Regions from separate parts of the Enterobacter sp. UPMP701 genome, predicted to be linked through region 1. Evidence: predicted binding sites of a transcription regulator. Region 1 holds the regulator's gene; each other region holds the start of a gene.
The links. The regulator CRP, encoded in region 1, controls carbon source genes, mostly activating them, when cyclic AMP is high. The targets are predictions, from matches to a motif close to ATGTGANNNNNNTCACAT.
Positions count from the first base shown of each region.

Region 1 (10,584 bases):
AGGCGAAGACCAAATCCAGCCTTGAAGAGTGCGAAATGGCGTGGCTGGACGCGCAGGAACAGCTGGAAGCGATGCTGCAGGCGGAGTGACGTATTTACCCCGTTGTGCGAACGGAATCTGTCCCTGGTTCGGAAATCCAGGCTAAACGGGGTACAATTCGGAAAGTATCGTAAATTTCCGACAAGAATCAGCATCGCGCTTATGACCCAAATCATTCCATCAGACTTCGACATTGCAGCCGAAGACAGCACCGAATTCGTGCCCATGCGCGGCGTGGCCAATTGCCATTTGCAAACCATGCTGCCGCGGCTGATTCGCCGCAAGGTTCAGTTCACCCCGCACTGGCAACGGCTCGATCTGCCCGACGGCGACTTTCTGGATCTCGCCTGGAGCGAAGCGCCGGAGCAGGCTCGTCATAAGCCGCGTCTGGTGGTGTTTCACGGTTTAGAGGGCAGCCTGCACAGCCCGTATGCACATGGGTTAATTGAGGCGGCAAAAGCGCGCGGCTGGCTCGGCGTGGTGATGCATTTTCGCGGCTGTAGCGGCGAGCCCAATCGTCAGAAACGCATCTATCACTCGGGTGAAACCGAAGACGGCACCTGGTTTTTACACTGGCTGCGGGAAAATTACGGCACCGTGCCAACGGCCGCCGTGGGCTACTCGCTGGGCGGCAATATGCTGGCCTGCCTGCTGGCAAAAGAGGGCGACAGCGTACCGCTGAATGCCGCCGTCATTGTTTCCGCGCCGTTTATGCTGGAGCAGTGCAGCTACCACATGGAAAAAGGCTTTTCCCGCGTCTATCAGCGCTATCTGCTCAACCTGCTAAAAGCCAACGCGGCGCGAAAGCTGAAGGCCTACCCGGATACCCTGCCGGTAAGCCTGCGCCAGCTGAAAAAGGTGCGCCGTATTCGCGAGTTCGACGACCTGATCACCGCGAAAATCCACGGCTTCGCCGATGCGATTGACTATTATCGTCAGTGCAGCGCCATGCCGCTGCTCAGCAAGATCACGCAGCCGACGCTGATTATTCACGCCAAAGATGACCCGTTTATGGATCATCACTCTATTCCCGCGCAGGAATTCCTGCCTGACAACGTTCACTACCAGCTGACCGAGCATGGCGGCCACGTGGGGTTCATCGGCGGCACGCTGCGCAAGCCGAAAATGTGGCTGGAGGCGCGAATTCCTGACTGGCTTACTCCTTATCTGGACGGTGCAAAATGATCATTCCCTGGCAGGATCTGGCTCCCGAAACGCTCGATAATCTGATTGAAAGCTTTGTATTACGCGAAGGCACCGATTATGGTGAACATGAGCGTTCGCTTGAGCAAAAGGTCAACGATGTAAAACGCCAGCTGAAAAGCGGCGACGTGGTGCTGGTGTGGTCAGAACTGCATGAGACGGTCAATATCATGCCCCGCAACGCGTTTCACGGCTGATCTTCCAACCTTTTCAGTCAGGGAGTTGCTATGTCTGCCAGACATCCCATTATTGCCGTTACGGGCTCGAGTGGTGCGGGAACCACCACCACCAGCCTCGCTTTTCGCAAGATTTTCGCCCAGCTGAATCTCCGTTCGGCGGAGGTCGAAGGCGACAGCTTTCACCGCTATACGCGGCCTGAGATGGACATGGCGATCCGCAAGGCGCGCGATCTGGGTAAACACATCAGCTACTTCGGCCCGGAAGCCAATGATTTCGGCCTGCTGGAACAGACCTTCCGTGAATACGGGCAGAGCGGCACCGGGCAGTCCCGCAAGTATTTGCACACCTACGACGAAGCCGTACCCTGGAACCAGGTGCCGGGCACCTTTACCCCCTGGCAACCGCTGCCGGAACCGACCGACGTGCTGTTTTATGAAGGATTGCACGGTGGCGTAGTTACGCCTCAGCACGATGTGGCACGCCATGTGGATCTGCTGGTCGGCGTGGTCCCTATCGTTAACCTGGAATGGATCCAGAAGCTGACGCGTGACATGAGCGAGCGCGGCCATTCGCGCGAGGCGGTAATGGACTCGGTGGTGCGCTCCATGGAAGATTACATCAATTACCTCACGCCGCAGTTCTCCCGCACCCACATTAACTTCCAGCGCGTGCCGACGGTGGACACCTCCAACCCGTTTGCCGCCAAAAGTATCCCGTCTCTGGATGAGAGCTTTGTGGTGATCCATTTCCGCAATCTCGAAGGTATAGATTACCCCTGGCTGCTGGCGATGCTGCAGGGCTCGTTTATTTCGCACATGAACACGTTAGTGGTACCGGGCGGGAAAATGGGGCTGGCGATGGAGCTCATCATGACGCCGCTGGTTCAGCGACTGATGGAAGGGAAGCAGATCGCGTGAACATGTTCCCTCTCCCTGTGGGAGAGGGTTAGGGTGAGGGCATCAACACGCACGATGCCCCAATAATTAAGCCTCGATCACTTCATACGAATGGGTGATTTTTACCGCTTTCTCCAGCATTAACGCCACAGAGCAGTATTTCTCCGCAGAAAGATCCACCGCACGTGAAACCGCCGCGTCTTTCAGTTCTTTGCCGGTGACGATAAAGTGCAGGTTAATATGGGTAAACAAGCGTGGCGCCTCTTCGCGACGTTCTGAAGTGAGTTTTACCTCGCAATCCGTCACGTCATGACGGCCTTTTTGCAGAATCGACACCACGTCAATCGCGCTGCATCCGCCTGCCGCCATGAGCACCATTTCCATTGGGCTTGGCGCTTTATCGCCGGAGTTACCGTCCATCAAAATCTGGTGTCCTGATGCGGACTCGCCCAGAAACGTTAAACCTTCAACCCACTTCACGCGCGCTTGCATATTCATTAACTCCAACGTTGCATTTTTGGTGACAGATTACGCGCACGTTACATTTCTCGCAATGGAAGGCGACCTGCATCATGCTGAAGCGAGACACCAGGAGACACGCGGCGAAAGCTATGCTAAAACACTCAGGATGCTACAGTAATACATTGACGTTACACATGTATGCAGAGGACATCAAACTTTACTGGCTGCGAAACGTTACGACAGCCGACTTCCCAGGGTATGGGTAAGAATTCGATTGCAACCCCAGAGTCCGGATGCATCTGATGACTCTGGTGACAGCTTATAACAGAGGATAACAGCGCATGGTGCTTGGCAAACCGCAAACAGACCCGACTCTCGAATGGTTCTTGTCTCATTGCCACATTCATAAGTACCCATCGAAGAGCACGCTGATTCACCAGGGTGAAAAAGCGGAAACGTTGTATTACATCGTCAAAGGCTCGGTGGCAGTGCTGATCAAAGATGAGGAAGGCAAAGAGATGATCCTTTCTTATCTGAACCAGGGCGATTTTATCGGTGAACTGGGCCTGTTTGAAGAAGGCCAGGAACGTAGCGCCTGGGTTCGAGCAAAGACAGCATGTGAAGTGGCTGAAATTTCCTACAAGAAATTCCGTCAGCTGATTCAGGTTAACCCTGACATCCTGATGCGTCTTTCTTCTCAGATGGCGCGCCGTCTGCAGGTCACGTCAGAGAAAGTGGGTAACCTCGCCTTCCTGGACGTTACCGGCCGCATCGCGCAGACCCTGCTGAACCTGGCGAAACAGCCAGACGCGATGACCCACCCTGACGGCATGCAAATTAAAATTACCCGTCAGGAAATCGGTCAGATCGTCGGTTGCTCCCGCGAAACAGTGGGCCGTATTCTGAAAATGCTGGAAGATCAAAACCTGATCTCCGCCCACGGTAAAACCATCGTGGTTTACGGAACCCGTTAATCCCGGTCAAACGGCGTGTCATCGCAAGGTGTCACGCCGTTTTTGTCTCTATTCCCCATGTGGCGCAGGCTGATCTATCACCCGGAAGTTAACTACGCACTGCGACAAACGCTGGTGCTGTGTCTTCCTGTGGCCGTGGGCCTGATCCTCGGACACCTTCAGCAAGGTCTGCTGTTTTCCCTCGTCCCCGCCTGCTGCAACATTGCCGGTCTGGATACGCCGCATAAACGCTTTTTCAAACGCCTGATTATCGGTGGCAGCCTGTTTGCTGGCTGTAGCCTTGCCGTCCAGATCTTACTGGCCCGCGACATTCCGCTGCCGCTGATCCTGACCGTGCTGGCGATGACTCTCGGCGTCACCGCCGAAATCAGCTCGCTCCATGCCCGTCTGCTTCCCGCGTCACTCATTGCGGCCATCTTCACCCTGAGCCTGGCCGGGAATATGCCCGTGTGGGAGCCGCTGCTGATCTACGCCCTTGGCACGCTGTGGTACGGGCTGTTTAACTGGTTCTGGTTCTGGCTGTGGCGGGAACAGCCGCTGCGCGAATCCCTGAGCCTGCTCTACCGCCAACTGGCCGATTACTGCGAAGCCAAATACACCCTGCTCACCCAGCATACCGACCCGGAAAAATCGCTGCCGCCGCTGCTTGCGCGCCAGCAAAAGGTGGTGGACCTGATAAGCCAGTGCTATCAGCAGCTGCACATGCTTGCCGCCAACAGAAATCACGAATACAAACGGCTGCTGCGCACCTTCCAGGTCGGGCTCGATCTGCAGGAGCATATTTCCGTAAGCCTGCACCATCCGCAGGAGGTGCAAAAGCTGGTTGAGCGCAGCCATGCCGAAGCGGTGATCCGCTGGAACGCGCAAACCGTCTCCGCTCGCCTGCGGGTGCTGGCCGATGATATTCTCTATCACCGCTACCCGACACGCTTTTCCATGGACAAACAGCTCGGCGCGCTGGAGAAAATTGCACGCCAGCACCCGGAAAACCCGGTCGGCCAGTTTGCCGCATGGCACTTTAGCCGCATCGCCCGCGTGCTGCGCACCCAGCGCCCGCTTTACCCCCGCGACCTGATGGCGGATAAACAGAAACGTCTGCCGCTGCTGCCCGCCCTTAAAAGCTACCTGTCGCTGAAATCTTCCGCCCTGCGCAACGCCGCAAGGATTAGCGTCATGCTCAGCATCGCCAGCCTGATGGGAATGGCCCTGCACCTGCCGAAACCCTACTGGATTTTAATGACCGTGCTGTTTGTCACCCAGAATGGCTATGGCGCCACGCGGGTGCGCATTCTGCACCGGGCTGGCGGCACGATGGCGGGTCTGATTATTGCGGGCGTGACGCTGCACTTCCACGTCCCCGAGGGCTATACCCTGGCGGGCATGCTGGCGATCACTCTGGTTAGCTATCTGATTATCCGTAAAAACTACGGCTGGGCGATGGTGGGCTTTACGGTGACGGCGGTGTATACCCTGCAACTACTTACGCTTAACGGCGAACAGTTTATTGTTGCCCGTCTGATCGACACGCTGATTGGCTGCCTGATCGCCTTTGGCGGCATGGTCTGGCTGTGGCCGCAGTGGCAGAGCGGGCTACTGAGGCAGAACGCCCACGACGCGCTGGAAGCTGACCAGCAGGCCATTCGTCTTATTCTGAGCGATGACCCGCAGCCCTCTCCGCTGGCCTACGAGCGCATGAAGGTCAACCAGGCGCACAACGCCCTGTTTAACTCCCTTAACCAGGCGATGCAGGAGCCGGGCTTTAACGCGCACTATCTGGCAGACATGAAGCTGTGGGTCACGCACAGCCAGTTTATCGTCGAGCACATTAATGCCATGACCACGCTGGCGCGCGAACACACGATGCTGACGCCAGACCTGGCGCAACGCTATTTGCAGTCGTGTGAAATTGCGTTGCAGAGGTGTCAGCAGCGTCTGGAGTATGACGCGCCGGGTGAGTCGGGGGATTCAAACATTCTGGAAGCGCCGGAGACGCTGACCCACGGGCCGATGAGCACCCTGGAGCAGCATTTGCAGCGCGTGCTGGGACATCTGAACACCATGCACACCATTTCGTCGGTGGCATGGCGTCAGCGCCCGCATCACGGCATTTGGTTAACGCGCCGGTTAAAGCGAACCGAGTATTAGCCTTTAACGATCTTCTCGACCGCCGCGGCAAAGCGGGTTAACCCGTCTTCAATGTCATTGTCTTCTACCACCAGCGACGGCGCAAAACGCATCACGTCCGGCCCGGCATTGAGCACCATCACCCCTTCGTGGGCGGCGGCGTGCAGGAAATCGCGCGCGCGGCCTTTGTACTGCGGCTTCAGCTCGGCACCGATCAGCAGCCCCATGCCGCGGATCTCGCTGAAAACGGCGTACTTATCGTTTATCTGCTGGAGATGCTTCACAAACAGCTCGCGCTTCGCGCTAACGCCGTTTAGCACCTCCGGCGTGTTAATGATGTCGAACGCGGCGCCGGCCACGGCGCTCGCCAGCGGGTTGCCGCCGTAGGTGGAGCCGTGAGACCCGACGTGGAACGCGGAGGCAATTTCCTGCGTCGTCAACACCGCGCTCACCGGGAAACCGCCGCCGAGCGCTTTGGCGCTGGTCAGAATATCCGGCGTCACGCCGTAGTGCATGTAGGCAAACAGGTCTCCGGTACGCCCCATTCCGCACTGCACTTCATCAAACACCAGCAGCGCCTGATGCTCATCGCACAGTTCACGCAGCCCTTTCAGGAATTCCGGGGTCGCAGCGGTCACGCCGCCTTCGCCCTGAATAGGCTCCACCACCACCGCGCAGGTGTGGTCGTCCATTACCGCTTTTACCGCATGCAGATCGTTAAACGGCACGTGGATAATGTCGGCCGGTTTCGGGCCGAAGCCGTCGGAATATTTCGGCTGACCGCCAACGGAAACGGTAAAGAAGGAGCGTCCGTGGAAGGCGTTATGGAAGGCGATGATTTTGGTTTTATACGGGCTGTGGCGCGTGGTTGCGTAGTAGCGCGCCAGCTTAAAGGCGGTTTCGTTCGCTTCGGTGCCGGAGTTCATAAACAGCACGCGCTCGGCAAAGGTGGCATCAATGATCTTACGGCCCAGGCGCAGCGCCGGTTCGTTGGTGAACACGTTGCTGGTGTGCCACAGGGTTTCACCCTGGGTTTTCAATGCCTCAACCAGCGCAGGATGGCAGTGACCCAGCGCCGTAACCGCAATACCGCCCGCGAAATCTACATACTCTTTACCCTGCTGATCCCAGACGCGGCTGCCTTTCCCTTTCACCGGGATGAACTCAGCCGGTGCATAAATCGGCAGGATCACTTCATCAAATGTCGCGCGGGTAATTGCTGGTTGTTCAGTTGCCATGTCATGACCATCCATTTTTATGTCACAGTGATTGTGAAAATATAATCACAAAATATGCATAAAAAATCACAACAAGGCAACAGATATTCAGCGATGGAGGAAATTTGCCAGCAGCGCGTGCCCCTGCTCGCTGAGGATACTTTCCGGATGGAACTGCACGCCTTCCAGATCGTACTCGCGGTGGCGAATCCCCATGATCTCCTGCGACTCGCTCCAGGCGGTAACGTCAAAGCAGTCGGGCAGCGTCGGCGGGTCAATGACCAGAGAATGATAGCGCGTCACGGTTAACGGATTGTTTAGCCCCAGGAATACGCCGGTACCGGCGTGAGTGACCGGCGAGGTTTTGCCATGCATCACTTTCGCGGCACGCACGATGGTAGCCCCAAACGCCTGGGCAATGGCCTGATGCCCCAGGCAGACGCCCAGGATCGGCAGCCTGCCGGAATAGTGGTGAATAACATCGAGAGAAATGCCCGACTCCGATGGCGTACACGGCCCCGGCGAAATCACGATTTTCTGCGGAGCCAGCGTCTCAATATCGGTCATGCCGATCTCGTCGTTGCGGCGGACAACCACCTCTGCACCCAGCTCACAAAAATACTGGTAAAGGTTCCAGGTGAAGGAATCGTAGTTATCAATCAGCAGAATCATGGCGGCTCCTGAAAAAAATGCCGCCCTATTCTACTCAGATTCCCGCGCTTCGCTCACTACTTTGGCAAAGATAGCGTTTAACGCGGTTAAATCTCCCGTTGCGCCACTTCGGTTAGCCGCCACCCACTGCTCGGGATCGATATCCCGCCAGTCCAGCGCGTAACCCGCATGGATGGCCAACTGCTCAAAGAAGACGCGTTGCGCAATGCCGTTACCGCGCATAAAGGGATGCAGCATATTGATTTCACAGTAGTAATGGCTGACTTTTTCAACAAACGCCGCTTTCTCAAGACCCACAAGATACTTATCGCTCTCCAGCGCCGCCATCAGTTCGTTGCCCATCTTTTCGATGTACTCGAAATGACAGAAGGGAATGTCTCCCTTAAAAATATCGTCGGTACGGAATTCGCCTGCCCGCTTCATCTCGCTGTGATACAGATGGCGGTGAATAAGGCACAGATGGGGCAACCCGGGCGCGGAAGGCCCAAGCTCAAGCGTCTCGATGTGAGGTTCTGAGGGACCATTACCTTTTTCAAGGAGACAACTGGCCTGAAGATTGACGTTACGCTGCTGCTCCCAGAGACGGGATTTTTGCTTATCGGTGAGTTTTTTCACTTAACGCCTCCCTGAATAGTCCGTTTGCCACAAGTATAAGCAGCAAAACGCGCTTTCGCAGGGAGGGACGCAACACGGGCGAGGATCGCCCGTGTCGAAGAGACTTATGGCAGAACTTTCGCGGAGAGGATCACGACAGGTTTAGACGGTACATTCTGGTACGGGCCGACGTCATGAGTCTGTACCTGAGAAATCTTGTCCGCCACGTCCATTCCTTTCACAATTTTACCGAAGACCGCATAGCCGAAGTCGCGCTGGCCGTGGTCAAGGAAGGCGTTATCCGCCACGTTGAGGAAGAACTGGCTGGTGGCGCTATCTTTGTCTGCGGTACGCGCCATCGAGATGGTGCCGCGCTTGTTCAGCAGGCCGTTGTCCGCTTCGTTTTTAATTGGCGGGTTCGGCTGTTTCTGCTGCATCTGCTCATTGAAGCCGCCACCCTGAATCATGAAGCCTGGGATCACGCGGTGGAAGGTGGTGTTGTTATAGAAACCACTGTTCACGTAGTCGAGGAAGTTTTTCACAGAAACCGGAGCTTTCTGGCTATTCAGTTCCAGCTCAATGTTCCCGGCGGAGGTGGTCAGCAGAACGTGAGGGTCCCCTTTGGCTGCCAGCGCAGCAGGGGAAACGGCAGAAAGAGCAAACACAGCTGCGACAGCCGCCAGTGTTGATTTGAGCATGAGAATTCCTTAACAAAGCGCAGTGTAAAAAGCGAATGGCTTGATTCTAAAGAGCAGTATGAACGGAGACCAGCCTTTTACCTAATTTTACGAAATTGAAACAATTATTACTGCGCAAACGATTGGTTACGCCCGCATTAGTGTGATTTAGATCACACTAAAACCTGCAATTAAATATTCATTGCCTTTAAAAGATAGGAATAGATCACTTTAACGACTAAAATCTGCCCGCTCTCAGCGCCCTCCCGGCGCTTTTCTTTTTCTGAACAGGCCAGACATGACTAACAGCAATCGCATCAAGCTCACATGGATCAGCTTCTTCTCCTACGCCCTGACCGGCGCGTTGGTGATCGTCACCGGGATGGTGATGGGGAATATCGCAGACTACTTCCAGCTGCCCGTTTCCAGCATGAGTAACACTTTCACCTTCCTCAACGCGGGGATCCTGATCTCTATCTTCCTGAATGCCTGGCTGATGGAAATCGTCCCGCTGAAAACTCAGCTGCGCTTTGGCTTTGTGCTGATGGTCGCCGCCGTGGCGGGCCTGATGCTGAGCCACAGTATCGCGCTGTTCTCCGCCGCCATGTTCGTGCTCGGTCTGGTCAGCGGGATCACCATGTCGATCGGTACGTTCCTCATTACCCATATGTATGAAGGCCGCCAGCGCGGCGCGCGCCTGCTGTTTACCGACTCCTTCTTCAGCATGGCCGGGATGATTTTCCCGATGGTCGCGGCCGTACTGCTGGCACGCAGCATTGAGTGGTACTGGGTCTATGCGTGCATCGGTCTGGTCTACGTGGCGATCTTTATTCTGACCTTCGGCTGCGAATTCCCGGTGCTGGGCAAGAAAGCGCAAACCACCGCAGAGCCCGTCGCGAAAGAGAAATGGGGCATCGGCGTGCTGTTCCTCTCCATCGCCGCGCTGTGCTACATCCTGGGCCAGCTGGGCTTTATCTCCTGGGTACCGGAATACGCCAAAGGCCTGGGCATGAGCCTGAACGACGCGGGTAAACTGGTGAGCGATTTCTGGATGTCTTACATGTTCGGCATGTGGGCGTTTAGCTTCATCCTGCGCTTCTTCGACCTGCAGCGTATCCTGACCGTGCTGGCGGGCCTGGCGACCGTGCTGATGTACCTGTTCATCAACGGTTCACCGGAGCATATGCCGTGGTTCATCCTGACCCTGGGCTTCTTCTCCAGCGCGATTTACACCTCGATCATCACCCTGGGCTCCCTGCAGACTAAAGTGGCCTCGCCGAAGCTGGTTAACTTCGTGCTGACCTGCGGCACCATCGGCACCATGCTGACCTTCGTGGTGACGGGCCCGATCGTCGCCCACAGCGGCCCGCTGGCGGCGCTGCACACCGCGAACGGTCTGTACGCCGTGGTGTTCATCATGTGCTTCATCCTGGGCTTCGTGACCCGCCACCGCCAGCACAACGCGGCAGCAGCGTCTCACTAATCCTTACGCCCCTTTGCACTCGGCAGAGGGGCTGTTTCTGGTAAAACTCACCTCTTCTCCCCC
Region 1 covers NZ_JBSKJN010000010.1:39,041-49,624, forward strand. Annotated here, with positions in the region: gene ACWKXT_RS18740 (ABC transporter ATP-binding protein) at 1-89, shown strand, start outside; gene ACWKXT_RS18745 (hydrolase) at 202-1,224, shown strand; gene ACWKXT_RS18750 (YheU family protein) at 1,221-1,439, shown strand; gene ACWKXT_RS18755 (phosphoribulokinase) at 1,470-2,339, shown strand; gene ACWKXT_RS18760 (OsmC family protein) at 2,406-2,810, opposite strand; gene crp (cAMP-activated global transcriptional regulator CRP) at 3,122-3,754, shown strand; gene ACWKXT_RS18770 (YccS/YhfK family putative transporter) at 3,812-5,899, shown strand; gene argD (bifunctional acetylornithine/succinyldiaminopimelate transaminase) at 5,896-7,116, opposite strand; gene pabA (aminodeoxychorismate synthase component 2) at 7,204-7,767, opposite strand; gene ACWKXT_RS18785 (putative adenosine monophosphate-protein transferase Fic) at 7,798-8,382, opposite strand; gene ppiA (peptidylprolyl isomerase A) at 8,487-9,059, opposite strand; gene tsgA (MFS transporter TsgA) at 9,337-10,521, shown strand; gene ACWKXT_RS18800 (cytosine deaminase) at 10,525-10,584, opposite strand, start outside.

Region 2 (10,584 bases), on a different contig from region 1:
GCTGCATCTGCGCTGGCAGTTTCGCGATCTCACCTTTTATCAACTTCAGTTTCTGACCAATACGCCGCTGACGGGCGGTGAGAACAATCAGGGCCTGGAAGCCAACCGCTTTAGCGATCTCTTCCTCCGTCAGTTCGATCATTTCGATCTGCGCGACAGCGAAGTGAGCTTTATTACCCTTTCCGGTCAGCGCGCTGAACTGGCGATCCCACAGCTGACCTGGCTTAACGGCAAAGATCGACACCGCGCCGAGGGGCAGGTCAATCTTTCCAGCCTGAACGGCCAGCACGGCGTCATGCAGGTGCGCATGGATCTGCGGGACGATGACGGCCTGTTAAACAACGGTAAAGTCTGGCTGCAGGCCGACGATGTGGATGTGAAACCCTGGCTCGGCGACTGGCTGCAGCAAAACATGCAGCTGGAAACCGCCCGTTTCAGCCTTGAAGGCTGGATGACCCTGACGAAAGGGAAATTTGCCAGCGGTGATATCTGGCTGAAGCAGGGGGGCGCAAGCTGGAAGGGTGAAAAACAGCAGCATCAGCTTTCCGTCGATAACCTCACCGCGCACGTGACGCAGGAGAAAGAGGGCTGGCAGTTCGCCATTCCGGATACGCGCATCACAATGGACGGCAAGCCGTGGCCGCGCGGTGCGCTGACGCTGGCCTGGATGCCGGAACAGGACGTGGGCGGCGCAGCCAGTAAACGCAGCGACGAACTGCGCATTCGCGCCAGTAACCTGGATCTGGCTGCCATTGAAGGCCTGCGCTCCATGGCGGCAAAGCTCTCTCCTGACCTGGGCGAGATCTGGCTGGCTACGCAGCCGAGCGGAAAGATTGATTCTCTGGCGCTGGATATCCCGCTGCAGGCGACGGAAAAAACGCGTTTCCTGGCAACATGGAAAGATCTTGCCTGGAAGCAGTGGAAGATGCTGCCGGGCGCGGAGCATTTTAGCGGCAAGCTGGAAGGCAGCGTGGAGAACGGCAGGCTGACGGTCGATATGCACGACGCTAAAATGCCTTACGAGACGGTCTTCCGCGCACCGCTGGAAATTGAACAGGGCAGCGCGGTGCTTAACTGGCTCCGTAACGATAAGGGCTTCCAGCTTGATGGTCGCCATATCGACGTCAAAGCCAAAGCGGTCCACGCGCGGGGGGACTTCCGCTATCTGCAACCGCAGGGGGATGAGCCATGGCTGGGCATTCTGGCCGGGATCAGTACCGATGACGGCTCGCAGGCCTGGCGCTATTTCCCGGAAAACCTGATGGGGAAAGCGCTGGTCGACTATCTGAGCGGCGCGATTCAGGGCGGTCAGGCGGATAATGCCACGCTGGTCTATGGCGGTAATCCGCATCTTTTCCCGTACAAACATAATGAAGGTCAGTTCCAGGTGCTGGTGCCGCTGCACGACGCCACGTTCGCCTTCCAGCCGGGCTGGCCCGCGCTGAAAAACCTGGATATCGAGCTTAACTTCCTCAATGACGGGTTGTGGATGAAGGCAGACAACGTTGCGCTGGGCGGCGTGACGGCCAGCAACCTGACGGCCAACATCCCGGATTACTCCAAAGAGAAGCTGCTGATTGATGCTGATATCAACGGCCCGGGCAACGCGGTGGGGCCGTACTTTGAGGATACGCCGCTGAAAGAGTCGCTGGCAGCAACGCTTCAGCAGCTCCAGCTAGATGGCGATGTGAATGCTCGCTTACATCTTGATATCCCGCTGGACGGTGAAATGACCACCGCCAGAGGTGATGTCCGTCTGAAGAACAACAGCCTGTACATTAAACCGCTTGATAGCACCCTGAAAAACCTCAGCGGACAGTTCAGCTTTGAGAACGGTAACCTGAAGAGCGAGCCGCTGACCGCCAGCTGGTTTAATCAGCCCGTAAACATCGATTTCTCGACAACTGAGGGGCAAAAGGCTTATCAGGTGGCCGTTAATCTGGATGGCAACTGGCAGCCAGCGCGCATGGACGTCCTGCCGAAGCCGATCGCGACCTCAGTGGACGGCGCGGTCGCCTGGCAGGGGAAAGTGGCAATAGACCTGCCGTACCACGCGGGTGCGCAGTATAAGGTCGACATTACGGGCGACCTGAAGAACCTTCAAAGCCAGCTGCCTGCGCCGCTGGATAAACAGGCCGGGCAGGCACTGCCGGTGAAGCTGAACGTCGATGGCAACCTCAATAGCTTCGCGCTGACCGGAAGCGCGGGCGGGACAAACCACTTCAACAGCCGCTGGCTGCTTAACCGCAAGCTCACCCTCGACAAAGCCATCTGGACGACGGACAGCAAAACCACGCCGCCGTTGCCTGAGCATGCGGGCGTTGAGCTGAATCTCCCGCCGATGGACGGTGCAGAGTGGCTGGCGCTGTTCCAGAAAGGCGTTGGGCAAAACGTAGACGAAGCCGCTCAGTTCCCGCAGACCATTACCGTACGCACGCCGTCGCTGATGCTGGGCGGGCAGCAGTGGAACAACCTGAGCATTGTCTCTCAGCCAACCGCTAACGGCTCAAAAGTGGAGGCCCAGGGCAGGGAGATCAACGGCACGCTGACCATGCGCAATAACGCGCCGTGGCAGGCTGCGATCCGCTATCTCTACTACAACCCGGCCGCCGCGAATAAAGATAAACCGACGAATGCCTCGCCGCTGAGTAATACTTCCCGCGTCGACTTTAGCGGCTGGCCCGATCTCCAGCTGCGCTGCGCGGAGTGCTGGCTGTGGGGGCAAAAGTACGGCCGTATCGACGGTGATTTTGCCATCAAAGGCAATACGCTTACGCTCTCCGGCGGATTGATCGACACTGGCTTTGGCCGCATGACGGCGGGCGGGGAATGGGTGAATAACCCGGGCGAGCAGCGAACGTCCCTTAAGGGTGACATTAAAGGCAACAAACTGGATGCGGCAGCCAACTTCTTTGGTATCAGCACGCCGCTGCGTGGCTCCTCGTTTAACGTTAATTACGATCTTCACTGGCGTGCCGCGCCGTGGACGCCGGACGAAGCGTCACTGAACGGCATTCTGAAAACCCACTTTGGCAAAGGTGAAATCGCCGACGTAAGCACGGGGCGCGCCGGGCAGATCCTGCGCCTGTTGAGTTTTGATGCGCTGCTGCGCAAGCTGCGCTTCGATTTCAGCGACACCTTCAGCGAAGGTTTCTACTACGATTCCATCCGCAGTACGGCGTGGATCAAGGATGGGGTTATGCATACGGATGACACGCTGGTGGACGGCCTGGAAGCGGACATCGCCATGAAGGGCTCGGTCGACCTCGTGCGTCGCGAGCTGGATATGGAAGCCGTGGTGGCGCCGGAAATTTCCGCGAGCGTGGGCGTGGCGGCGGCCTTTGTGGTGAACCCGATTGTCGGTGCGGCGGTATTTGCCGCCAGTAAAGTACTTGGGCCGCTGTGGAGTAAGGTCTCCATTCTGCGCTACCGCATTACCGGTCCGGTGGATAAACCGCAGATTAACGAGGTGCTGCGCCAGCCGCGCAAAGATGCACAGCAATGATTTGACGTGGGCAGGTAATTGCCTCACTCTCAATAAATACGATCTTTATACCGCCACGGGCGGCAACGAACGAGTAGCAATACGATGAGTCTGAACCTGGTAAGTGAACATTTGCTCGCAGCGAACGGCCTGAGCCATCAGGACCTGTTCTCCATTCTTGGTCAACTGACCGAACGCCGTCTCGACTACGGCGATCTCTATTTCCAGTCGAGCTATCACGAATCCTGGGTTTTAGAAGACAGCATCATTAAAGATGGCTCATATAACATTGATCAGGGCGTTGGCGTGCGTGCCATCAGCGGCGAAAAAACCGGTTTTGCCTATGCAGACCAGATTAGCCTTGCCGCGCTTGAGCAGAGCGCGCAGGCCGCGCGTACCATTGTGCGTGATACGGGCGACGGCCGCGTAAAAACCCTGGGCGAAGTGCAGCATTCGGCGCTCTATACCAGCATCGACCCGCTGCAGAGCATGAGCCGCGAAGAGAAGCTGGACATTCTGCGCCGCGTGGACAAAGTGGCGCGCGCCGCCGACAAACGCGTGCAGGAGGTTTCCGCCAGCCTGAGCGGTGTGTACGAACTGATTCTGGTGGCGGCAACGGACGGCACTCTTGCTGCCGACGTCCGCCCGCTGGTACGACTTTCCATCAGCGTCCAGGTTGACGACAACGGCAAACGCGAGCGCGGCTCAAGCGGCGGCGGCGGTCGTTTCGGCTATGACTGGTTCCTGGGCGACGTTGACGGCGAAGCCCGCGCCGACGCGTGGGCAAAAGAAGCCGTGCGCATGGCGCTGGTGAATTTGAATGCCGTCGCGGCCCCGGCCGGGACATTCCCGGTGGTGCTGGGCGCAGGCTGGCCGGGCGTGCTGCTGCACGAGGCGGTGGGCCATGGTCTGGAGGGTGATTTCAACCGCCGCGGTACGTCCGTATTCAGCGGTCAGATGGGCCAGCTCGTCTCCTCTGAGCTGTGCACCGTAGTAGATGATGGCACCATGCTTGACCGCCGCGGTTCGATTTCTATCGACGATGAAGGTACGCCAGGCCAGTACAACGTGCTGATTGAAAACGGCGTGCTGAAAGGCTACATGCAGGACAAACTCAACGCGCGGCTGATGGGCGTTGCGCCAACGGGCAATGGTCGTCGCGAATCCTACGCGCACCTGCCAATGCCGCGCATGACCAATACCTATATGCTGCCGGGCAAATCCACGCCGCAGGAGATTATCGAATCCGTGGATTACGGTATCTTCGCGCCAAACTTTGGTGGCGGCCAGGTGGATATTACCTCCGGTAAATTTGTCTTCTCTACCTCAGAAGCGTACCTGATTGAGAAGGGCAAAGTGACCAAAGCGGTGAAGGGCGCAACTCTGATTGGCTCCGGCATTGAGGCCATGCAGCAGATTTCCATGGTCGGTAACGATCTGAAGCTGGATAACGGCGTGGGCGTCTGCGGTAAAGAGGGCCAGAGCCTGCCGGTTGGCGTGGGTCAGCCAACGCTGAAGGTGGATAACCTGACGGTGGGCGGCACGGCGTAATTTTTTCCCCCCTCACCCTAACCCTCTCCCCAACGGGGAGAGGGGACTGCCCCGTGCGGTCTTTTCTCCCTCGCCCCTTTGGGGAGAGGGCCGGGGTGAGGGGAAAGGCCTACTCTTTCCTTCTCCCCCGCATCCCCTGAAACAGCTCCGCCACTTCCACAAAATAGTCCGTCAGATAGTTAATACAGACCTGCACCTTCAGCGGCAGCTTGTCCTTTTCGGTATACAGGGCGTAGACCGGACGCGGATCGGACTGGTAGCGCGGGAAGAGGATCTCCAGCACGCCGCTGTTGATCTCATTGATCACCCACATCAGCGGCACGTAGGCGATCCCTGCGCCGGCCACCAGCCAGCGGGAGATGGTCATCGGATCGTTGGTGACGAACCGGCCTTCAGGCAGCAGTCGGGTAGAAATGCCTTCCGGGGCAATCAGTTCAAATTCATTATCGGGGCGGACGCTGTACTCCAGCCAGGAGTGGTTGGCGAGATCGGCAGGTTTCTCCGGCACACCGTATTGCGCCAGATAGCTCTTCGAGGCGCAGACCACCATCGGCATGCTGCCCAGCCGACGCGAGAACAGGCTGGAGTCCTGCAACGCGCCGACGCGGATCACCACGTCCAGCCCGTCGGCGATGAGATCCGGCGCAGGTATCCCCGTCACCAGATTCACCGTTAAGCCCGGATACTCCTTCAGCATTTCCGCCGTCATGGCGGCGAGAACATTTTGTGCCATAGTTGAAGAACACCCTATGCGCAGCGTGCCGATAGGCGTGTTGTTGAACGCATAAAGCTGTTCATGGACATCCTGCACTTCATGCAGCATGCGGCGACAACCCTGATAGTAAATTTTACCCGCTTCTGTGAGGCCAATGCTGCGGGTGCTACGGTTGAGCAGCTTAACCTGCAGTTCATCTTCCAGCTTAGATACCGTCTGGCTGATGGAAGAGACGCTCATCTGAAGCTGGCGCGCAGCGGCGGTAAATGAGCCGAGTTCAACCACTTTGGCAAAGACGGACATGCGTTTTAAACGTTCCATTGTTCACTCTGGCTTAAAAGTGATTTAGATCACATATGATAGATAACAGCATAACAGTTACGTTAATATATTATTAATTACATAACGGCTGCGCCATTCTCGCCCGGCGTTTCTTGCTCTCCCGCGATGGCGTGCGCTTAAAAATTCTGAAGCCTGCACTCTCTCTTATCAAGGTCAACATGAGTCTGTTTCCCGTTATCGTGGTGTTCGGTTTGTCGTTCCCACCGATATTTTTCGAGCTTCTTTTATCACTGGCGATCTTCTGGCTGGTGCGCAAGGTGCTGGTCCCGACCGGGATCTACGATTTCGTCTGGCATCCTGCATTGTTCAATACCGCGCTGTATTGCTGCCTGTTTTACCTGATATCGCGCATGTTTGTCTGAGGTTGATGTGAAAACGCTAACAAGAAAAATCTCCCGCACTGCCATCACGATGGCGCTGGTTATCCTCGCCTTCATCGCTATTTTCCGCGCCTGGGTTTATTACACCGAATCACCGTGGACGCGTGATGCACGCTTCAGCGCTGATGTAGTGGCAATAGCCCCTGACGTGGCCGGTCTTATCACGGCGGTTAACGTTCACGATAACCAGCTGGTGAAGAAAGATCAGGTCCTGTTCACCATCGACCAGCCTCGCTACCAGAAAGCGCTGGAAGAAGCGGAAGCCGACGTGGCCTATTACCAGGCGCTGGCCGCGGAGAAACGCCGCGAGGCGGGGCGTCGTAACCAGCTGGGCGTTCAGGCTATGTCTCGCGAAGAGATTGACCAGTCCAACAACGTGCTGCAAACCGTACTTCACCAGCTGGCGAAAGCCCAGGCGACGCGCGATCTGGCAAAGCTCGATCTGGAGCGTACCGTGATCCGCGCGCCGTCCGATGGCTGGGTGACCAATCTGAACGTCTATGCCGGGGAGTTTATCACTCGTGGCTCAACCGCCGTGGCGCTGGTTAAACAGAATTCCTTCTATGTGCTCGCCTATATGGAAGAGACCAAGCTGGAGGGCGTTCGTCCTGGGTATCGCGCAGAAATCACGCCGCTTGGCAGCAACCGCGTCTTTAAAGGCACCGTCGATAGCGTCGCTGCAGGAGTGACCAACTCCAGCAGCTCTAACGATGCAAAAGGGATGGCGACGGTGGATTCCAACCTTGAGTGGGTGCGTCTGGCCCAGCGCGTGCCGGTACGTATTCATCTGGATGAGCAGCAGGGCAACCTGTGGCCAGCGGGCACCACGGCGACGGTGGTGATCACCGGTGAAAAAGACCGGGATGCCAGCCAGGACTCTATCTTCCGTAAAATTGCCCACCGCCTGCGCGAGTTTGGTTAATCGCCATGGGTATCTTTACCATCGCCAGCCAGCACATTCGCTTCGCCGTTAAGCTGGCATGCGCCATTGTGCTGGCGCTGTTCGTCGGCTTTCACTTCCAGCTGGAAACGCCTCGCTGGGCGGTGCTCACCGCGGCGATTGTCGCGGCGGGTCCTGCCTTCGCCGCGGGTGGAGAACCCTATTCCGGCGCGATCCGCTATCGCGGGATGCTGCGTATCATCGGGACCTTTATCGGCTGTTTTGCGGCGCTGACCATTATTATTCTGATGATCCGCACGCCGCTCCTGATGCTAATGGTCTGCTGTATCTGGGCGGGCTTCTGCACCTGGATTTCATCTCTGGTGAAAGTTGAGAACTCCTACGCCTGGGGGCTGGCGGGCTATACCGCGCTGATTATTGTCATCACCATCCAAAGCGAACCGCTGCTCGCGCCGCAGTTTGCGGTGGAGCGATGCAGCGAGATTGTGATTGGTATTGTCTGCGCGATCGTGGCTGACCTGCTTTTCTCCCCGCGTTCGATCAAGCAAGAGGTGGATCGCGAGCTGGACGCGCTGATAGTTGCCCAATACCAGCTGATGCAGCTCTGCATTAAACATGGCGACAGCGAAGAGGTGGACAAAGCCTGGAGCGGGCTGGTTCGTCGTACGCAGGCGCTGGAAGGAATGCGCAGCAACCTCAATATGGAGTCATCGCGCTGGGCCAGGGCGAATCGTCGTCTTAAGGCTCTGAATACCGTCTCCTTAACGCTGATTACCCAGGCATGCGAAACCTATCTTATCCAGAACACCCGCCCGGAGGCGGTCACCGACACGTTCCGCGAACTGTTTGCCGAGCCGGTAGAGACCGTGCAGGACGTGCATAAGCAGCTTAAGCGCATGCGTAGGGTGATTGCCTGGACCGGGGAGCGCGACACGCCGGTAACCATCTACACCTGGGTCGGCGCCGCGACGCGTTATCTGCTGCTTAAGCGCGGCGTGATCGGTAACACCAAAATCAGCGCGGCGGAAGAAGAGGTACTGCAGGGAGAAGTGGTGATCAAGGCGGAATCTGCCGAGCGTCATCACGCGATGGTCAACTTCTGGCGTACCACGCTTGCCTGCATGCTCGGTACACTGTTCTGGCTGTGGACGGGCTGGACGTCCGGCAGCGGCGCGATGGTGATGATTGCCGTCGTGACCGCGCTGGCGATGCGTCTGCCTAACCCGCGCATGGTCGCCATTGATTTCCTCTACGGCACCATTGCCGCACTGCCGATAGGCGCGCTCTATTTCCTGGTCATCATCCCGTCGACGCAACAGAGCATGCTGCTGCTCTGTATTAGCCTTGCGGTGATGGCGTTCTTTATCGGCATAGAAGTGCAAAAACGGCGCCTGGGATCGCTGGGGGCGCTGGCGAGTACGATTAACATCATCGTGCTGGATAACCCGATGACCTTCCACTTCAGCCAGTTCCTCGACAGCGCGCTGGGTCAGCTGGTGGGCTGCTTCCTGGCCATGATGGTGATTCTGCTGGTACGGGATAACTCGCAGGCAAGAACGGGCCGCGTGCTGCTGAACCAGTTTGTATCGGCTGCCGTATCGTCCATGACCACCAATACCGCGCGTCGTAAAGAGAACCACTTGCCCGCGCTCTATCAGCAGCTGTTTTTACTGCTGAACAAATTCCCGGGCGATATCGCGAAGTTCCGCCTGGCGTTAACCATGATTATTGCGCATCAGCGTCTGCGTAACGCGCCGGTACCGATTAACGACGATCTGTCGGCCTTCCACCGCCAGCTGCGTCGCACCGCCGACCATGTGCTTTCCGCCAGCAGTGACGACAAACGCCGTCGTTACTTTACTCAACTGCTTGAAGAGCTCGATATCTATCAGGAAAAGCTCAAGCACTGGGAGGCACCGCCTCAGGTGACCGAGCCGGTAGGGCGGCTGGTGTTTATGCTGCATCGCTACCAGAATGCCCTCACGGATAACTGACCGACGTAAAAAAACCGACGCCAAAAGCGTCGGTTTTTTTGTGGCTATACTTATTCCAGCACGTACTTACATTCAGGAAGGGAGAACACATGACGACTCAGGCGCTTCAGGACAACACCCTTTTTCAGACCGGTTATCTGGTTGACGGCATCTGGAAAACGCTGGACACAACGTTTGATGTGCTGAACCCCGCGACCGGTGAGGTCATCGCTAAAGTTGCGAAAGCGGGTAAAGCGCAAACCGAAGAAGCGATCGCAGCGGCCACCAAAGCCTTCCCGGCATGGCGTGCCAAAACCGCAAAAGAACGCTCGGCGATCCTTTACCGCTGGTACGAACTGATTATTGAGAATAAAAGCTGGCTCGGACGGTTGATGACCACCGAGCAGGGCAAGCCCCTGAAAGAGGCGGAAGGGGAAGTCGAGTACGCCGCCAGCTTTATCCAGTGGTTTGCCGAAGAGGCCAAACGCGCGAACGGTGAAATTATTCCGCCGATCAAGCCCGGCTCGCGCATTCTGGCGACCCGTGAACCCATCGGCGTCGTGGCGGCCATCACGCCGTGGAACTTCCCGATGGCGATGCTTACCCGTAAGTTAGGTCCGGCGCTGGCAGCCGGGTGCACCGGGGTGATCAAACCGGCCAATAACACGCCGCTCAGCGCCTTTGCGCTGCTGGCCCTGGCAAAACAGGCGGGCGTGCCGGATGGCGTGCTCAACGCGGTGGCCGGAAATACCCATGAAATCAGCGATGCGATCATGGCCAGTCACGACGTGCGTAAAATCTCCTTTACCGGTTCGACCTCCGTCGGCAAAACGCTGGTGCGTAACGCCGCAGAAACCATGAAAAAAGTTTCGATGGAGCTGGGAGGGAATGCCCCGTATATCGTCTTTGAGGATGCGGACATCGAGGCTGCGGTAAAAGGCGCGATCGCCAATAAATTCCGCAATGCCGGGCAGGTCTGTGTCAGCGTGAACCGCTTCTACATTCAGGAAACCGTCTACGACAAGTTTGTGAATAAACTCGCTGATGCGGTTAATGCCCTTAAGGTGGGGAACGGCCTTGAGGATGGCGTCGTCGTCGGGCCGCTGATTGAATCCGCTGCGGTCGACAAGGTCCGTGAGCATGTTGAAGATGCGGTCACACGAGGAGCGACCGTGCTGGCGGGCGGTAAACCTCATCCGCTGGGCGGTAATTTCTGGATGCCAACCGTGCTGGGCGAC
Region 2 covers NZ_JBSKJN010000013.1:52,380-62,963, reverse strand. Annotated here, with positions in the region: gene yhdP (AsmA2 domain-containing protein YhdP) at 1-3,505, shown strand, start outside; gene tldD (metalloprotease TldD) at 3,590-5,035, shown strand; gene aaeR (HTH-type transcriptional activator AaeR) at 5,145-6,071, opposite strand; gene aaeX (p-hydroxybenzoic acid efflux pump operon protein AaeX) at 6,251-6,454, shown strand; gene aaeA (p-hydroxybenzoic acid efflux pump subunit AaeA) at 6,462-7,394, shown strand; gene aaeB (p-hydroxybenzoic acid efflux pump subunit AaeB) at 7,400-9,367, shown strand; gene ACWKXT_RS20630 (NAD-dependent succinate-semialdehyde dehydrogenase) at 9,457-10,584, shown strand, end outside.
Region 2: the regulator CRP is predicted to act here: its motif matches at 6,089-6,106, upstream of aaeR (HTH-type transcriptional activator AaeR).

Region 3 (10,584 bases), on a different contig from region 1:
GTGCTCTTGTTTTTGCCGTTAAGACGCCGGTCAATAAACCAGGTCATATACCCCCCGTACTGCATTTGCCAACTTGCGTTTTTGTTGGCCCGGCAAGCGCAGACGCCGCCGGGCACTTGTTTTAAGACGATTTACGCACGCGCAGATACCATTCGCAGAGCAGGCGAACCTGCTTGCGGGTGTAGCCTTTTTCCATCATTCGGTCGACAAAATCGTCGTGTTTCTTCTGCTCATCGGTTGAGGTTTTGGTGTTAAACGAGATCACCGGCAACAGTTCTTCGGTATTGGAGAACATTTTCTTCTCAATAACCGTGCGCAGCTTCTCGTAGCTGGTCCAGTTCGGATTACGCCCGTTGTTATGCGCTCTGGCGCGCAGGACGAAGTTCACAATCTCATTACGGAAGTCTTTCGGGTTGCTGATCCCGGCAGGCTTCTCAATTTTTTCCAGCTCCGCGTTCAGGGATTCACGGTCAAACAGCTGGCCGGTATCCGGGTCGCGGTACTCCTGATCCTGGATCCAGAAGTCAGCGTAGGTGACATAACGGTCGAAAATGTTCTGCCCGTATTCTGAATAGGATTCCAGATAGGCCGTCTGGATCTCTTTGCCGATGAACTCGGCGTATTTCGGGATAAGGTAGCCTTTCAGGAACTCAAGGTAGCGTTCAGCCTGCTCCTGTGGGAACTGCTCGCGTTCAATTTGCTGCTCCAGCACGTAGAACAGATGCACCGGGTTGGCCGCCACTTCCGTATGGTCGAAGTTAAAGACGCGGGAGAGGATCTTAAACGCGAAGCGCGTGGACAGACCGTTCATCCCTTCATCAACCCCGGCGTAGTCGCGGTATTCCTGATAGGACTTCGCTTTTGGATCGGTATCTTTCAGGCTTTCACCGTCATAGACGCGCATTTTCGAATAGATGCTGGAGTTTTCCGGCTCTTTCAGGCGCGACAGGATGGAGAAGCGAGACAGCGTTTCCAGGGTTCCCGGTGCGCAAGGCGCGTGCACCAGTTCGCTGTGGTTAAGCAGTTTCTCGTAAATTTTGATCTCTTCAGAGATCCGCAGGCAATAAGGCACCTTGACGATGTACACGCGGTCAAGGAAGGCCTCATTGTTTTTGTTATTACGGAAGGTCACCCATTCAGATTCGTTCGAGTGGGCGAGAATAATTCCATTAAACGGCAGGGCAGAAATACCTTCCGTTCCGTTGTAGTTCCCTTCCTGGGTCGCCGTCAGCAGGGGATGCAGCACTTTAATCGGTGCTTTAAACATCTCGACGAATTCCATAATCCCCTGGTTCGCGCGGCACAGCGCGCCTGAGTAACCATAGGCATCCGGGTCGTTCTGCGCGAAGTTTTCCAGCTTGCGGATATCGACTTTACCCACCAGCGCCGAGATATCCTGGTTGTTCTCATCACCCGGCTCTGTTTTAGCAATGGCGATCTGTTCCAGGATAGACGGCCACACTTTCACCACGCGGAATTTGGTGATATCACCGCCAAACTCGTGCAGGCGTTTTGCCGCCCATGGGGACATAATGGTGCCGAGGTAGCGACGCGGGATGCCATATTCTTTATCCAGAATTTGCGCATCTTCCTGCGGGTTAAACAGGCACAGCGGATGGTCATTCACCGGGCTGCGCTCGCCGTTGGCGCTCAGCACATAAATAGGCACGCGCTGCATCAGTGATTTCAGGCGTTCAGCCAGCGAGGATTTACCGCCACCGACCGGGCCGAGTAAATAGAGGATCTGTTTCTTCTCTTCCAGACCCTGAGCGGCATGCTTCAGATAGGAGACAATCTGTTCAATGGCATCTTCCATACCATAGAACTCTTCGAACGCAGGATATCGGGCAACCACCCGATTCGAAAACAGACGGGAAAGCCGTGGCTCCAGGGCAGTATCAACCATGTTTGGCTCACCAATAGCCATCAATAGCCGTTCTGCCGCATTGGCATAGGCACTGCGATCTTGCCGACAAATGGTAAGAAACTCCTGCAGTGTGAACTCTTCGTCCTTGGCAGCTTCATAGCGCTGGCGATAGTGATCGAATATATTCATGGCATGCCGTCCTTTCGTTTTTTAGCACAGGATAAGAGCCGTTCGTATGAGTAGTGGAGGCTCCCGGAAGAGAATCTCTCGCACCCCACTGCCAGAGCAGCAACCTGTGTGCCAGGTCAGACGCTAAGAACCGCAGGTGCCCAGGAAAACTCTTCTTAAATTTAAGCGTAGATGGCATTTGCCAAACTTGCATGCTGAGAAAATCTAATTTCAATGACATATCAATAACTCATCCAAAAATTTCCACCTGAGTTATAAGGCTTAAGCGCGTTTTTCATTCATTGGTCATATAAATGAAAGCGGGCTGTCATCTGAAAAGTGAAAAATAACGGGTTAATCAGACTGATTAGCAGGCAAAAAATTTTGGGATGTACGGGAATGGCGGTTACACTTCACCCGCTGATTATTTGACTACAGGAAAGAATGGATTGTGACCAAACTCAAACTTCTGGCATTGGGCATCCTTGCCGCGACCGCAGTTAGCACCGCTCAGGCGGAAAGTCAGTGGACGGTTGGCGCGGGCGTTGGCGTGATTAACAGCCCATACAAGCAGTATGACCGCGATGTGTATCCCGTTCCCGTTGTCACCTATGAAGGCGATAACTTCTGGTTCCGCGGTCTCGGCGGCGGCTACTATCTGTGGAACGATACGGCCGACAAGCTCTCCATCATGGCTTACTACGATCCAACGCACTTCAAGCCAGGCGACAGCGATAGCCACGCGCTTCGTCAGCTCGACAAGCGTAAAAGCTCCATGATGGCCGGGCTTTCCTATGTCCATAACACCCAGTATGGCTTCCTGCGTACGGCCCTGGCGGGTGACACGCTGGATAACAGCAACGGCTTTATCTGGGATCTGGCATGGTTGTATCGCTATACCAACGGTGGTCTCACCCTGACGCCGGGTATTGGCGTGCAGTACAATAGCGAAAACTATAACGACTACTACTACGGCGTTTCTAAAAACGAGTCACGCCGCAGTGGTCTGAAAAGCTACAGCGCGGATGACGGCTGGGATCCTTACCTGGAGCTGACCGCGAGCTATAACTTCCTCGGCGACTGGAGCGTTTACGGCACTGGCCGTTATGAGCGTCTGAGCGATGAAGTGAAAGATAGCCCGATGGTCGATAAGTCCTGGGCTGGCATCTTCTCTGTGGGTGTGAGCTACAAGTTCTGATTGTGCATTAATGCAGTGCATTCTTTGCATCAAAACGGGGCGCCATGCGCCCCGTTTGCTTTAGTGTGGTGCAGCGGTATTATCGCTTAACGATGCGGATCGTCTGTCCTAAACGAGACGGCTTTTCTTCACTCGCTTTCTGCGGCGTGGTCACGCAGGCCGTTTCCACGCAGACGAACGTTTTATAACCGTCGTCAGGCACGTCGGCCATGCTTACGGACAGAGCAGGACCCGGGTTCCAGCCCACCACGTTGCTGTGATGCTGGTGAACCACTTCAATTCTGCGGTTCAGGGCGCTGTCGTGAATGACGCTGCATGCTTCCGGGTGCAGATAGACGCGGTCGGTACGATCGGGGAAAGCCTGAACGCCGTCACTCAGTTTGCCTTCCTTCGCGTTATCGACTTTATCGATAAAGGTATCGCCAAGGCCGCTCACTTTCACAGCGCTGATGTCACCCACATTGAAGTAGGTGTGCAGGGCAGAGGTAGTTTCGAACTCGCCGTGGGCTTCCAGCTCAATCTCACAGGTTTGACCCAGTTTGAAACGGGCGTACAGGGTGAAATCGTGCGGCCACAGGGCACGAGTTTCATCATTGGCTTTCAGTTCAAAGGTGAGTACCGCACCGTTGTCGTCTTCGTTGTGCGCTTTCAGCGTCCACTGCTGGTTACGGGCAAACCCGTGCGAAGGTAAACCCTGCTGCGCTGACGGGCCAAACCACGGCCAGCAGATCGGTACGCCGCCGCGAATCGCATCCCCTTTTTTGAACGAGGTGGCGTCGCTCAGCCACAGCGCTTCCGTTTCACCTTCCGGTTTCCAGGAGAGCAGATGAGCGCCGTTCAGCGCCACGGACGCTTTGACGCGCGGATGGTCAACGACGATAACGTCGGCACCGTCAATCTGACGGCGGGAGAGCACAGGGGTAAGTTGTTCGACTACCGGAAGTGCAAAAATTTTATTAATCATTAAGCAATCCTCTGTCTTAAAAATAAAAAAGGCGACCGAAGTCGCCTTTTTGGATCAAACACTCATCTCAACTTATTTGGAGATGTGAGCGATCAGGTCCAGTACTTTGTTAGAGTAGCCGGTTTCGTTGTCGTACCAGGAAACCAGTTTCACGAAGTTGTCGTTCAGTGCGATACCCGCTTTAGCATCGAACACGGAAGTGCACACTTCGCCGTTGAAATCGGTAGATACAACGTCGTCTTCGGTGTAGCCCAGAACGCCTTTCATTGCGCCTTCGGAAGCAGCTTTGATTGCTTTCTTGATTTCTTCATAAGAAGCAGCTTTTTCCAGACGAACGGTCAGGTCAACAACGGATACGTTAGGAGTTGGAACGCGGAACGCCATACCAGTCAGTTTGCCATTCAGTTCTGGCAGTACTTTACCTACAGCTTTAGCCGCACCGGTAGAGGATGGGATGATGTTCTGAGCCGCGCCACGGCCGCCGCGCCAGTCTTTGTGAGACGGGCCGTCAACAGTTTTCTGAGTAGCGGTGGTCGCGTGAACGGTAGTCATCAGACCTTCGATGATGCCGAAGTTGTCGTTGATAACTTTAGCCAGCGGTGCCAGGCAGTTGGTGGTGCAGGATGCGTTAGAAACGATGTCCTGGCCAGCGTAAGTTTCGAAGTTTGCACCACGAACGAACATTGGGGTGTTGTCTTTGGATGGACCAGTCAGAACAACTTTCTTCGCGCCCGCAGTGATGTGTTTACGTGCAGTTTCGTCGGTCAGGAAGATACCGGTTGCTTCAGCAACAACGTCAACACCGATTTCGTTCCATTTCAGGTTAGCTGGGTCTTTCTCAGCAGTAACGCGGATGGTTTTGCCGTTAACAACCAGGTGGCCGTCTTTCACTTCAACGGTGCCGTCGAAACGACCGTGAGTTGAGTCGTACTTCAGCATGTACGCCATGTATTCAGCGTCCAGGAGATCGTTGATACCAACGATTTCGATGTCAGAACGTTTCTGAGCAGCACGGAAAACAATACGGCCGATACGGCCAAAACCGTTGATACCTACTTTGATAGTCATATATTCCACCAGCTATTTGTTAGTGAATAAAAGGTTGCCTGTAAAATTACAAAAACCTTACGCAGCGTCAAGCGGAATCGTGTCAATCATTGCGACAAATCAATCCTGTGACTAACGTTTGTGCGACTGACTCGCCTCACTTTCCCTTTGAGCTTGCAACCACATGGGGGCTGCGCCCGGAATTTTAAAGTCCTCGCAGGATAAAAATGTGAACATGATCACAATTGCCTGACCGCCTTTTCGCGACACATAAGTTTAGAACAAAAGTGCACGCAAGGGTGTTAATGTTTTGTTAGAATTCGGGTTAAAAGATGTCTGTTTCTACAGCGAGATGTAAGCATATGTCGAACCAACGTAACCCTGACGATTTGAAAAAAAACCTCACAGAAATGCAGTTTTACGTGACGCAGAATCACGGCACGGAGCCGCCATTTACCGGGCGTTTGCTGCACAACAAGCGAGACGGCATCTATCACTGTCTGGTCTGTGATGCCCCGCTGTTCAATTCCCAAACGAAATACGACTCCGGCTGCGGCTGGCCAAGCTTTTACGAGCCGGTGAGCGACGATGCAATCCGCTATCTGACCGACTCGTCGCACGGTATGGTGCGTACCGAAATTCGCTGTGGCAACTGCGACGCGCACCTGGGGCACGTCTTCCCGGATGGTCCTCAGCCAACGGGCGAGCGTTTCTGCGTCAATTCAGCCTCAATGAGCTTCACTGATGATGAAAACGGCGACCAGATTAAGGGTTGAAAAAACGATTCAGCAAATTATTCCTTTGAAAGGGAGAGATCGTGAATATCGATGACATGATTAACGGGATGACTCCGGAAGTTTATCAGCGTCTGGTGACCGCCGTTGAACTGGGAAAATGGCCGGATGGTGTGGCGCTCACGCCTGAGCAAAAAGAAAACAGTCTGCAGCTGGTAATGCTGTGGCAAGCGCGCAATAACATCGACGCGCAGCACATGACTATCGACACCAACGGTCAGATGGTGATGAAGAGCAAGCGCGAACTGAAGGAAGATTTTGGCATCACGCCGAAGCCGATTGCGACGATGAAAATGCAATAACGGTGCAGCTTGCAGCCCTCACCCACGGGGAGAGGGCTTGATTGTCTTACTGCTTATGCGGTATCCCGAGCGACTCCGCCAGCTGTTTTGCTAACTGATTATTATCGTCCGCGCCATACTCCCAGAACATCGCCCCGGCGAGACCTTTCTCCTTGATGTAGTCCGCTTTGATCGCAACGGAACGCGGGTTCTCATAGGAAATCGCAAACAGCGCATTGCCATCGGCACCTTTCACCGACAGCCACGGCACCTTCGCCTGGTCATCCCAGTGCTCGGTAAAACGCTTTTGCGGATCGTTCAAGAGCTTCTTCACAATATCGTTGTACTTCACGTAGGTATCTTTGGTCAGGTCATAGCCGAGCGACTTAAACAAGCCGATCTCCTGCGGTCCAAAGTAGGGCTGGGTGACCGGATTTTTTTGCGCATCCGGTTTCGTCCAGTCGATTCCCGGCTCTACGGCACGTTTCGGTACGCGGCCATAGAAACCAATCCCGAGGTTCATCTGCTGCGGCTTCAGCCCGGCGGCCAGATAGTTGTTCACCACAAAATCGACGCTGTATTTGTCGGCAGCGGCCACGGTCGGCCAGGCGCTGGAGTCATACAGGTTCGCGTTGAAATACTGTGTCCCGTACGCCATGTCGTAGGTCATCAGGTTGATATAGTCCAGCAGCGGGGCAATAGCTTTGACATCCACCCAGCTTTTCGGACTTTCCGCATTGGCGCCCACCGCGATGGTCACCAGCTTTTTCTGCCCGAACGCGTCGCGCATCTCTTTCAGCAGGGCGGTGAAGTTATCCCTGTCGGCGGGCTGGCTTGCAACCAGCCCCCACGCGCCGTTGACCGGATACTCCCAGTCGAGGTCGATCCCGTCCAGACCGTATTTCTCAACAATCTCCTGCGCGGAGCGGATAAACACCGCGCGACTCTCTTTGGTTGCCGCTGCGCCAGAGAAACCACGCGCGGCCCAGCCGCCAACGGAAAGCAGGACTTTCAGATTCGGGTTCTGTTTACGTAGGGTGGGAATGAGGGCCAGATCGGACGCCACTTTTGGCGACAGCCAGATTTGATGCAGTTTCGCCGGATCTTTCAGCGCGGCGTTGGTCTCGTCTTTCTCGTCGTTATAAACAAGACCAAACGAGTAGTTCAGGTGGGTGATCTGGCGAACGTCGAGTTTATTGATATCACCACCCGGTCCGGCGGTCACATCTCCACCCCCGTTAAAGTAGCCCACGGACATCAGGGGCGCGGCGGACGCAAGTGAAGCGCAAAGCAAAGGTAATGCTGCCAGCAAGGGCAAACGTTTCATATAAGTTCCTCTTTGACTAAATAAAAATAACCACGCCACAGAAAAGGCGTGGCGAAAAAACAGCCTGAAGAGAATAACATTGCCGCTTCGCTGAGGATGCGAGGGAGTTCACTTTATGGGGATCGGAGAGGAAATGCCGGGTAAGCGCAGCCGCCACCCGGCTAAAAGGCTACGCCTGCGTTTCCAGCCAGTCTGCCAGCGTATACAGCGTGGCGCCTTCGGCGGCCATATCCATAAACGCCTGAGCGCTGTCCTGCGGGTGAATGTTCACCCCGCGACAGCCGTCGGTGATGACGCTGACGGTATAGCCCAGCTGGAGCGCGTCCAGCACGGTAAACTTCACGCAGTAATCCGTTGCCAGGCCCAGCACAATCAGCTCCGTGACTTCATGGTGACGCAACCACGCGTCCAGCGCCGTTTTCTGGCGATGCCCGTTATCGAAAAACGCACTATAGCTGTCGATAGCCGGGTTTTCACCTTTATGGAACACCGCGTCGATGGCCTTATGATGCAGGAGCGGATGCAGCTCCGCGCCTTCCGTCTGCTGCACGCAGTGATCCGGCCAGAAGGTTTGCGCCAGCCCGTCGAGTGCTCCCTGAGTGAAAGGCTCAACGTTGTGCTGGCTGGCAAAGCTGCCGTGGTTCGCCGGGTGCCAGTCCTGGCTGGCGACAACCGCTTCGCCGCGGGCTTTGCACCAGTCAATCAGGGCGTTTGCCACGTCAACGGTGCTGTCACCTTCGGCGACGGCCAGCGCACCGCCCGCACAGAAATCATTTTGCAAATCGACCAGTAGCAGGGCGCGTTGCTTCATGAGTACTCCTTATTCGTCCGGAGTCAGTTCGCCGCGCAGGTTTTGCATCATCGCGCTGCGAATGGACTGAATGTCCAGATCCTGACTCAGTAAATAGTGAAGTTTAGTCAGGGTTGCCTCAACGGTCATATCGAAGCCGCTGATCACCCCCGCATGCGCCAGCGCGTTGCCGGTGGCATAGCCGCCCATGTTGACCTTGCCGGACATACACTGGGTCAGGTTCACCACCACAATTCCGCGCTCGCTGGCTTCCTGCAGCTCTTTCAGGAATTCGCCGTTCTGCGGGGCGTTGCCGACGCCATAGGAGCGCAGGATCAGCGCTTTCACCGGCTGGCGGAGGAAGTTACGCACCACGTCAGCGGAGATCCCCGGATAAATGGTGACCACGCCAATCGGTTGCGGGGTAATCGGATGCACAATCAACTCGCCGGCGGTGTTCGGTGCCGGAGGCGTTCCCAGGCGACGGATATGAATACCCGCTTCCAGTAGCGGCTGCAGGTTTGGCGAGGCGAAGGCGTCAAAACCATCTGCATGAGCTTTGGTGGTGCGGTTGCCGCGATACAGGCGGTTGTTGAAGAATAGCGACACTTCGTTGATCGGGTAATTGGCCGCCACGTACAGGGAGTTCAGCAGGTTGATCTGCCCGTCTGAGCGCAGCTCCGCCAGCGGAATTTGCGACCCGGTGACGATCACCGGCTTGCTCAGGTTCTCCAGCATGAAGGAGAGGGCCGAAGCGGTGAACGCCATGGTGTCGGTGCCGTGCAGGATCACGAAGCCGTCATACTGGTCGTAATGGGCTTTAATATCATCCGCGATGTGCTGCCAGTCTTCCGGCGTCATGTCGGAGGAGTCCATCAGCGGCTCGTATTCGTGGATGGTAAAGTCAGGCATTTCCGGGCGGTGGAATTCAGGCATCAGCGCAAGCTGACGCTGAAGGTGGCCGGATACAGGGATATAGCCGTTTTCAGAGCGCTGCATACCGATGGTACCGCCAGTGTAGGCTACATAAATCGATTTCTTCTGCATGGTAGTGAGTTCTTGTTCTTCAAAAGAAAAAATCCCCTCTTCGCGGGAAGAGGGGACGGTTTTTAACGGACGTTAGCGCAGGTCAGGCAAAACGCGTAACGACTCTGTGGATCGTTAAAGGCTGCCAGCTTATCGCTTTCCGCCTTCATCGCTTTCGCAGCCGTGGCAACGGGGGCAGGCAGGTACGCCTGCAGCGCCTCCGGCAGCATGGCGCGTACGGAGACAGACATGCTGTCCATCACCATATCGAAGAACGACGGTTCGTCCTGGTAATACTCAACGTGCCACTGCTTGAGCTTCGCCAGTTCAGCGGCTTTCTTCACCGCGTCGTCGAAATCGCCCAGGCTGTCGACCAGACCGTTGCTCTTCGCATCCTGCCCGGTCCAGACGTGGCCCTGCGCAATCTGGTCGATCTGCTCAGGCGTCTTTTTACGCGAATCGGCAACCAGCGTGATAAAGCGTTTATAGCCGTTCTCAATGCTGAGCTGCATCATATCAGAGACTTCCGGTGGCAGGGATTTTGTCACCGACACATCCGCCAGCGGAGAGGTGGCAACGCCATCAGTATGCACGCCCAGGTAATCCAGGCTGTTTTCGACGGTATTAATCACCCCGAAGATGCCAATCGAGCCGGTCAGCGTGCTTGGGTTAGCCACAATGTAGTTGGCCGGCGTGGAGATCCAGTACCCGCCTGACGCGGCCATGCCGCCCATGGATACAACGACCGGCTTGCCAGCGGCACGCGCTGCGGCCAGTTCAGCGCGGATCACCTCGGAGGCGCTGACGCTGCCGCCAGGGCTGTTGACGCGCAGGACAATCGCTTTCACTTTCGGATCAAGGCGTGCGTCGCGGATTTGTGACGCGGTAGTATCACCGCCCACGTTCCCCGGGGTTTCCTGACCGTCCATGATGGCGCCGTTAGCAAACACCACGGCGACGCTGTCGCCGCTGTCGTCCGGTTTTTTCGCCGCATAGTCATACATGCTGATGGCGCTGTAGTTTTTGTCCTCTTTACTCCAGCCAAACTGTTTACTCAGGGATTTTTCAACCTCAGCGCTGGTGCCAAGGGCATCAACCAGTTTGTTATCAAGCGCATACTTC
Region 3 covers NZ_JBSKJN010000001.1:388,146-398,729, forward strand. Annotated here, with positions in the region: gene ACWKXT_RS01875 (YeaH/YhbH family protein) at 1-47, opposite strand, end outside; gene yeaG (protein kinase YeaG) at 122-2,056, opposite strand; gene ACWKXT_RS01885 (MipA/OmpV family protein) at 2,487-3,233, shown strand; gene ACWKXT_RS01890 (D-hexose-6-phosphate mutarotase) at 3,313-4,197, opposite strand; gene gapA (glyceraldehyde-3-phosphate dehydrogenase) at 4,270-5,265, opposite strand; gene msrB (peptide-methionine (R)-S-oxide reductase MsrB) at 5,607-6,020, shown strand; gene ACWKXT_RS01905 (YeaC family protein) at 6,062-6,340, shown strand; gene ACWKXT_RS01910 (glycoside hydrolase family 18 protein) at 6,387-7,646, opposite strand; gene pncA (bifunctional nicotinamidase/pyrazinamidase) at 7,816-8,457, opposite strand; gene ansA (asparaginase) at 8,467-9,483, opposite strand; gene sppA (signal peptide peptidase SppA) at 9,546-10,584, opposite strand, start outside.
Region 3: the regulator CRP is predicted to act here: its motif matches at 5,472-5,489, upstream of msrB (peptide-methionine (R)-S-oxide reductase MsrB).